2 regions of the Amaricoccus sp. W119 genome follow, and region 2 is predicted to be linked to the other one. Evidence: riboswitches for the same ligand, from Rfam matches in the RefSeq annotation. Region 2 holds a riboswitch; the other holds the start of a gene.
The links. Region 2 has a riboswitch for thiamine pyrophosphate ahead of thiC (phosphomethylpyrimidine synthase ThiC). Riboswitches for the same ligand answer to the same signal wherever they lie in the genome.

Region 1 (4,484 bases), on a different contig from region 2:
AGCGCCAGCGCGCGGTCGAGCTCCACCACGTCATGCGTGCTGATCCCGAGCCGGATGCCGGCGGCGCGGATCGCGGGCAGGTCAGCCTCGTCGAGATCCTCCTGGCCGAGATGGACGAAATCGCAGCCCTCCTCGATCGCAAGCTCCCAGTAGTCGTTGACGACCAGCGTCGCACCCGCCCCGGCGCAGAGGTCGCGGGCGCGGGCGATCTCGTCGCGCGTCTCCTCCGGGCTCCGGTCCTTGACGCGAAGCTGCGCGAAACGGACCCCGAGCGGCAGCATCCGGGCGAACCAATCGGCGGAATCGAAGATCGGATAGAAGCGGTCGAGTTTCATTCGAGGAAGGCCCTCCCGATTTCCGGCGTGGAGGCGGCGGCCATGTCGCGCGGCTCCATCGGATCGGCGGCGCGCGCCGCCGCTCCCGCCTCGACCGCCCGCGCGAAGGCCCGCGCCATCGCGACGGGATCGCCCGCCTTCGCCACCGCCGTGTTGAGCAGGATCGCGTCGTAGCCCATCTCCATCGCCGCCGCCGCGTGGCTCGGCAGGCCGATCCCGGCGTCCACCACCAGCGGCACCTGCGGGAAACGCTCCCGGAGCACGCGGAGCCCGTAGGGATTGACCAGCCCGAGGCCCGAGCCGATCGGCGCGCCCCAGGGCATCAGCACCTCGCAGCCGGCGTCGAGAAGCTTCTCGGCCACGATCAGGTCCTCGGTCGTATAGGGGAAGACCTCGAAACCTTCGCCGACGAGAATCCGCGCCGCCTCGACCAGCGCGAAAGGGTCGGGCTGCAGCGTGTCGGTATTGCCGATGACCTCGAGCTTGATCCAGTTCGTGCCGAAGACTTCGCGCGCCATCTGGGCGGTGGTGACGGCCTCTCTCACCGAATGGCAGCCGGCGGTATTGGGCAGGACGCGCACGCCAAGCTCGCGGATCAGGTCCCAGAAATCCGACCCGCCCCGCGCGCCGCCGCTTTCACGGCGCAGCGACACCGTGGCGATCCCGGCACCGGAGGCGCGGAACGCCTCGGCGAGGATCGCGGGCGAGGGGTATTGCGCGGTCCCGAGCATCATCCGGGACGTGAGGTCCGCTCCGTAGAAACGCGGCATCTCAGCCTCCCTGCCGGGGGGAGACGACTTCGAGCCGGTCCCCCGCTTCAAGCTCGGTCGCGGCGCGCTGGCCCGCGGGAACGAAGGCGCCATTCACCGCCGTCGCGATCGCCGCCTCGCCGTAGCCGAGTTCCACCAGCGCCTTGTCGAGCCGCGCCGCGTCAAGCTCGCGCGGCTCACCGTTCAGGACGATCTTCATCCATCACCTCCGGTCTTGGGCCTCCCGTCACCAGATCGGCCGCCATGCGCGCCATCGCGGGCGCGAGCAGGAAGCCGTGGCGGTAGAGGCCGTTCACATGAATGCGCGCTCCCCGCCTCCTGATGCGCGGCAGGTTGTCGGGAAAGGCCGGGCGGGCATCGACGCCGATCTCCAGCACCTCCGCCTCGCCGAAGGCCGGATGCAGCGCATAGGCCGAGGTCAGCATTTCGAGGAGCGAGCGCGCCGTGACGCGGGAGCGGTCCGAGGATTCGATCATCGTCGCGCCGAGCATGTAAACCCCGTCGCCGCGCGGGACGATGTAGAGCGGAATCCGGGGATGCAGCAGCCTGACCGGCCGCGTCAGGCTCACATCGGGGCAGCGGAGCACCAGCATCTCGCCCTTGACGCCCCGAAGATCGGCGAGCCTGTCGCGCGCGGCGAAACCCCGGCAGTCGAAGACGACCCCCTCCCCCGCCGCGGCGACCCCGTTGGCGGCCGGATCACCTGTCTCGACCGTCACGCCGCGGCGGGCGAGCCCGTCGCGCAGCGCCTTGAGCGTCGCACGCGGGTCGAGATGGGCTTCATCGGCGAAGAAGAGCGCGCGGTTGAAGCGGCCGGCGAGATCGGGCTCCAGCGCCGCGATCGCCTCCGGCCCGAGGGTCTCGTGCCGCTCGGTCCTGCGCGCGAAACGGTCGAGCTCGCTCCGGTCCCGGCCAAGCGCCAGGACGAGCGTCCCGGCCCGGGTCACGCCGCCCGCCGCCGCGTCCCACCAGTCCGCCGCCTCCTGGCCCAGCCGCGTCACCGGTTCCTCCGCGCTCTCGCCCTCGCAGAAGGGCGCGAGCATGCCGCCCGCCCACCAGGAGCAGGCCCCCGGCCCGGGCGCGCCCGCGCGGTCGACGAGCGAGACGCCGATGCCGCGCCGGGCAAGCTCGGTCGCGACCGAGAGCCCGGCGACGCCCGCGCCGAGCACGGTGACCGACCGGTTCGATGGGGAGGTTAGACTGTCCGACATGCCGGCCGTATCCCCCGGGGGACAATGAGGCTCTGGCGGGTGAGGATGATCGTCTGTGCCATATCCGTTCCCTACGCCGGCATTGCCCGGATCAGGTGCGATGGGTTGACGCCGCGCGCCTCTCAGCCCTTCCGGGCACCCCAACGGTTCAAGGGGACAGATAAAGTGCCCGCGCCCCGAACTCAAGGGGCGGCGGGCATCAGTTCGCGGGTACCGTCCGGCGGGCGGGCGCCCTCAGGCTCCCGCCTCCGGCTCCTTCGCCTCCCGCCCCGCTCCGATCCGCTTCACCCGCTCGCGCAGGTTCTGGAAGATCACGTAGAGCGCGGGGATGATGAAGATGCCCACGAGCGCCGCGGTCAGCATGCCGCCGGCGACGCCGGTACCAACCGCGCGGCGGCTCAGCATCGAGGCTCCGGTGGCGGTGACGAGCGGGATCAGGCCGGCGATGAAGGCGAAGCTCGTCATCAGGATCGCCCTGAAACGCATCCGCGCCCCGTCGATCGCCGCGTCGAGCACCGACTCCCCCGCCTCGCGCCGCGCCTTGGCAAACTCGACGATGAGGATCGCGTTCTTCGCAGCCAACGCGATCAGGACGACGAGGCCGATCTGGGCGTAGATGTCGAAGGCGAGCCCCGCGACCAGGAGCGACAGCATCGCGCCCGCGACGCCCACCACCACCGAGAGCAGGACGGGCACCGGGATCGTCCAGCTTTCGTAGAGGCCGACGAGGAAGAGATAGGCGAAGACGAGCGCCAGGGCGAGGATCACCGTGGTCTGTCCGGCCGCCTCCAGTTCCTGCTGCGCCGTGCCGGTCCAGTCGAAGCTGTAGCCCGACGGCAGGACGCGCGCGCTCAGCTCCTCCATCGCCTGCAGCGCCTCGCCCGAGGCGACGCCGGGCGCGGGCGCGCCGTTGATCGTGACCGAGCGGAAGTTGTTGTAGCGCACGATCGACTGCGGCCCGACGCGGTATTCCACCGTCGCCACCGCCGAGACCGGCACCATCTCGCCCGAGGCGGAGCGGACGTTGATCCGGGCGATGTCCTCGACGCTGGCCCGGTCGGATTGCTGGGCCTGGACATTGACCTGCCAGGTCCGGCCGAACAGGTTGAAGTCGTTCACATAGACCGAGCCGAGCGTCCCCTGTAGCGCCGCGAAGAGATCGCTGACCGAAACGCCGAGCGTCTGCAGCCGCTCGCGGTCGAGATCGAGATAGAGCTGCGGCGCCGAGGCCGAGAAGGTCGAGAAGGTCGGTCCGAGCCGCGGGTCCTGGCTCGCCGCGACCGAGACCGCGCCCGCGACACTCGCGAGATCGGCTGGGGACCGGCCTTCGAGATCGAGAAGCTGGTATTCGAAGCCCGAGCCGGTGCCGAGGCCGATGATCGGCGGCAGGTTGAAGGCGAAGACCTGTGCCTCCCGGATCGCCGCGCCCTGCTGGAGCGCCGTCGTGATCGCGGCGAAGACGCTGGCGCTCGACTCGGTGCGTTCCTCGAACGGCTTCAGGCCGACGACGGCGAAGCCGCTGTTCGAGATCGCGAGCCCGTCGAGGAAGCTGTAGCCGGTGGCGCTGACGACACTCTCGACGCCCTCGATGCCCGAGAGCATCTCCTGCACGTCGGCGACCGCCTCGGCCGTCCGGTTGACCGAGGAACCTTCCGGGGTCCGGATCTCGACGAAGAACGCGCCCTGGTCCTCGGAGGGCAGGAAGCCGGATGGCACCGCCCGGAAGAGCGCGCCGGCGCCGACGAAGGCGAGCGCGAGCAGCGCGAGGGCGAGCAGCGTGCGCCGCGCGATCATCGCCGCGACGCGCACGTAGCCGTCGCGGGCGAGGTCGATACGGCGCGAGATCCAGCCGAGCACGCCGCGCTTGGGCCCATGATGCGGCTTCAGCAGCACCGCGCAGAGCGCCGGGCTCAGCGTCAGCGCGTTGATCGCGGAGATCACCATCGAGACGGAGACCGCCACGGCGAACTGCTGGAACAGCTGGCCCGAGAGGCCGGGGATGAAGGCCACCGGCACGAAGACCGAGAGCAGCACCATGGTGATCGCGATGATCGCCCCGGTGATCTCCCCCATCGCCTCATGCGCCGCCTCGCGCGCGGACATGCCGGGGTTCTCTTCCATGACCCGCTCGACATTCTCGACGACGACGATCGCGTCGTCGACCACGA
Region 2 (4,484 bases):
GAGATCCCCGCCAGCGCGGAGAGCGGCGCGGCCTGAGGCCCGCGGGGCGCGCCAGCGCCCGAGGCTCGGGCCGAACCGGCACCTGCGCGGTCCGAGGAGGCACGGGCCCGCCCCGACCAATGAGACCCGAGATCGCCCGGTTCAGCATCCGGGCGGTCTTCTTGCGCCCCGCCGAGCACTCATGTAGTTTTCTTGACAAAACCGGCGGACTGACCCGCCGGCACATGTCTTGGTTACTCAATGGCGCAGGACTCTCAGATGTCCGCGCAGGAAAATGTCGCATTGGCGCCGCTCAGGCGCCCAGCCAAGCCTGCGCGGGCTGAACCGGAACTGTATGCCGCCCTCGATCTGGGGACGAACAGCTGCCGGATGTTGATCGCTACCCCCGACGGCGGACATTTCCGCGTCGTGGATGCGTTTGCGAAATCGGTTCGGCTCGGCTCCGGGCTCGAACGCACCGGCCATCTCTCCCAGGGCTCGATCAGCCGCACGATCTCCGCGCTCGAGGTCTGCGCCGACAAGCTGCGCAAGTACCAGGTCGGCACGATGCGCCTCGTCGCGACCGAGGCCTGCCGCCGCGCGCGCAACGGGAGGCATTTCCTCGCCCGGGTGACGCGCGAGACCGGCCTGAAGCTCGAAGTGATCCGCCCGGAGGAAGAGGCCCGGCTCGCCGTCATCTCCTGCGCCCCGCTGGTCGCCGAGCAGGCGTCGCAGGTTCTCGTCTTCGACATCGGCGGCGGCTCGACCGAGCTCGTCTGGATCGACCTCTCCGACGTGCCGCCGGAGGAGCGCGCCCAGGCGATCGTCAACCTCCGCGTCGGGCATGACTCGGAGAAGGGCGGCGCGCGGATCGTGGATTTCATCTCCGTGCCGCTCGGGGTCGCGACGCTGCACGACCGCTATACCGATGTCACCGACGACGCGGCGCGCTTCGCGCTGATGTCCTGGTTCTTCGAGGAGCAGATCACCGGCTTCAAACCCTATCTCCAGGGCCTTGCCGGCGGCTGCGCCGGTTTTCAGATGATCGGCACCTCCGGCACCGTCACGACCGTCGGCGCCGCCCATCTCGGGCTCCGCCGCTACGACCGGCGCAAGGTCGACGGGATGCATCTGAGCGCCAAGGCGATCGACGAGGTGATCGGCCGCTTCCTCCGCCTCGGGCCCGCCGGGCGGCGGACCGACATCGGCCTCGGCCGCGACCGTTCGGAACTCATCATGTCGGGCGCGGCGATCCTGCAGACGCTGCTGCGGGTCTGGCCGGCCGAATCGATGCGGGTCGCCGACCGCGGGCTGCGTGAGGGGATGCTCTTCGCGATGATGAGCGCGAACGGCGCCTTCCGGAAAGGCCCGAAGCGGGACTAGCTCCGCTTGACCGGAGGCGCGTGGCATCGCAGAGAGCGCGGCGGGCAGGGCCGGAGGCGGGGTGGAATGGTCGACAGCAGGAAACAGGGATCGGGCCGCGGCCGCCGGGATCTGACCGTGCGGGTGAAGACCGCCAAGGGCCGCAAGCTCTCCTCCACGCTCTGGCTCCAGCGCCAGTTGAACGACCCCTATGTCCGGCGCGCGCGCGAGGAAGGCTATCGCGGTCGCGCCGCCTACAAGATCATCGAGCTCGACGACAAGTTCGGCTTCCTGCGACCCGGCGCGCGCGTCATCGATCTCGGCCACGCGCCGGGCGGCTGGAGCCAGGTGGCGGTGGCGCGGGTGAACGCGCTCGGCGAGAAGCGCGGCAAGCCGACAGGCCAGGTGCTCGGGATCGACCTGCAGGAAGTCGAGGCGATCCCCGGGGCCGATCTGCACGTTCTCGATTTCCTCGAGGAAGGCGCCGATGCGAAGATCCGCGACTGGCTCGGCGGTCAGGCCGATGTGATCCTGTCGGACATGGCGGCCGCGGCCTCGGGCCACCCGCGCACCGACCACATGCGCATCACGGCGCTGGTCGAAGCCGCGATCGAGCTTTGCGAGGATGTGCTGGTGCCGGGCGGAACCTTCGTCGCCAAGGTGCTGGGCGGCGGCGCCGATCCCGCGATCGTCACGCGACTCAACAGGCTTTTCGAGAAGGTCCGCCACGTGAAGCCACCGGCGAGCCGCAGCGATTCCTCCGAGAAGTTCGTCGTCGCCACGGGCTTTCGCGGCGGACAACCCGCCGCCGACGGCGAACCGGGCGACGAGACCGGGGCTTGACCGCGCCGCGATCCGCCGCTCTATTCCGGGGCTCAACCAGGGGAGTCCCGCCAAGGGGCTGAGAAACCGCTGTGATGCGCGGTGACCCTTCGAACCTGATCCAGTTCAGACTGGCGGAGGGACGGTGACATGGCTTCGGCGCGAGACGATTCGACTCCGGCATGCACGGGCTTCCGAGGGTTCGCCCCTCTCAAGGAGCCAGAGCATGAAAGACATGTCCCCGCCCGCCGTGACCACCGGCCCCTTCCCCGCCTCGCGCAAGGTCCATCGCCCCGGCGATCTCCACCCCGAGATCCGCGTGCCCCTGCGCGAGATCGACCTGCACCCGACAGCCGGGGAGCCGCCCGTCGCCGTCTATGACAGTTCCGGCCCCTACACGGACCCCGCCGCCGCGATCGACATTTCCCGCGGCCTGCCGCCGTCCCGCGCCGCCTTCATCGCCGCCCGCGCCGATACCGAGCAGGTGGCCGCGCCCCGCGCGGTGAAGCCGGAGGACAATGGCTTCGCCGAGGGCGCGCGGCTCGTTCCCGCCTTCCCCTCCCCGCGCCGCCCGCGCCGCGCGAGAAACGGCGCCGCGGTGACCCAGCTCGCCTATGCCCGCGCAGGCGTCATCACGGCGGAGATGGAATACGCGGCGATCCGCGAGAACCTCGGCCGCTCCGCTCTCCGCGACGGCGAGAGTTTCGGCGCCGCGATCCCGGATGAGGTGACGCCCGAGTTCGTCCGCGCCGAGATCGCCGCCGGCCGCGCGATCCTGCCCGCCAACATCAACCATCCCGAGCTCGAGCCGATGGTGATCGGCCGGAACTTCCTCGTGAAGATCAACGCCAATATCGGCAATTCCGCCGTCACCTCCTCGATGGAGGAGGAGGTCGAGAAGATGGTCTGGGCGATCCGCTGGGGCGCGGACACGGTCATGGATCTCTCGACGGGGCGGAACATCCACAACATCCGCGACTGGGTCCTGCGTAACAGCCCGGTCCCGATCGGAACCGTGCCGCTCTATCAGGCGCTCGAAAAGGTGGGTGGCATCGCCGAGGAACTGAGCTGGGAGGTCTTCCGCGACACGCTGATCGAACAGGCCGAACAGGGCGTGGACTATTTCACCATCCACGCCGGCGTCCGGCTCGCCCATATCCCGCTGACCGTCGATCGGGTGACCGGGATCGTCAGCCGGGGCGGCTCGATCATGGCGAAATGGTGTCTGCACCACCACCGCGAGAGCTTCCTCTATGAGCATTTCACCGAGATCTGCGACATCATGCGCGCCCATGACGTCAGCTTCTCGCTCGGCGACGGCCTGCGCCCCGGCTCGATCGCCGATGCCAATGACGCGGCGCAGTTCGCGGAACTGGAAACGCTGGGCGAACTGACCCGGATCGCCTGGGCGAAGGACTGCCAGGTGATGATCGAGGGGCCGGGCCATGTGCCCATGCACAAGATCAGGGAGAACATGGAGAAGCAGCTCGCGGTCTGCGGCGAGGCGCCCTTCTACACGCTCGGGCCGCTCACGACCGACATCGCGCCGGGCTACGACCATATCACCAGCGGTATCGGCGCGGCGATGATCGGCTGGTTCGGGACGGCGATGCTCTGCTACGTGACGCCCAAGGAGCATCTGGGGCTCCCCGACCGCGACGACGTGAAAACCGGGGTCATCACCTACAAGATCGCCGCCCACGCCGCCGATCTCGCCAAGGGCCATCCCGCCGCCCGGCTCCGCGACGACGCGCTCAGCCGCGCGCGGTTCGAGTTCCGCTGGGAGGACCAGTTCAACCTCGGCCTCGACCCCGACACCGCCCGCGCCTTCCACGACGAGACGCTGCCGAAGGAGGCGCACAAGCTCGCGCATTTCTGCTCGATGTGCGGACCGAAGTTCTGCTCGATGCGGATCAGCCACGACATCCGCGCCGAGGCCCGGAAGGCCGGCCTCGACGCGATGGCGGAGAAGTTCCGCGAGAAGGGCGCGCTTTATCTGCCGGTCGCGGATCCCGCCGAGAGCTGACCCAAGGGGACCAGGTGGGACCCAAGGGAGACCCTGCGGCCGCGCGGCGACATTCGACCGCGCGGCCACGGGTGGCTGGGAGGGTTCCCTTTTCCGCGGCTGCGTGAAATAGGACGGGCCAGTCCCGCCGGCGGCGGCTGTCTTGGAGGGTCACGAGATGGAAATTCGCGAAGCGCTGACGTTCGACGATGTGTTGCTGGTGCCCGGCGCATCGGAGATCCTCCCCGCGACCGCCGATGTCCGGACCCGGCTGACGCCCCGGATCAGCCTCAACATTCCACTCCTGAGCGCGGCG

Region 1: linked by a shared signal. The riboswitch ahead of thiO (glycine oxidase ThiO) and the one ahead of thiC (phosphomethylpyrimidine synthase ThiC) in region 2 are both predicted to bind thiamine pyrophosphate.

The regions. Positions count from the first base shown of each region.
Region 1 covers NZ_JBKQWU010000040.1:9,449-13,932, reverse strand. Annotated here, with positions in the region: gene ACLJK8_RS16375 (thiamine phosphate synthase) at 1-335, opposite strand, end outside; gene ACLJK8_RS16370 (thiazole synthase) at 332-1,105, opposite strand; gene thiS (sulfur carrier protein ThiS) at 1,107-1,304, opposite strand; gene thiO (glycine oxidase ThiO) at 1,282-2,316, opposite strand; TPP riboswitch at 2,368-2,469, opposite strand; gene ACLJK8_RS16355 (efflux RND transporter permease subunit) at 2,551-4,484, opposite strand, start outside.
Region 2 covers NZ_JBKQWU010000033.1:7,231-11,714, reverse strand. Annotated here, with positions in the region: gene metF (methylenetetrahydrofolate reductase [NAD(P)H]) at 1-36, shown strand, start outside; gene ACLJK8_RS15115 (Ppx/GppA phosphatase family protein) at 259-1,362, shown strand; gene ACLJK8_RS15110 (RlmE family RNA methyltransferase) at 1,429-2,184, shown strand; TPP riboswitch at 2,213-2,323, shown strand; gene thiC (phosphomethylpyrimidine synthase ThiC) at 2,390-4,189, shown strand; gene guaB (IMP dehydrogenase) at 4,347-4,484, shown strand, end outside.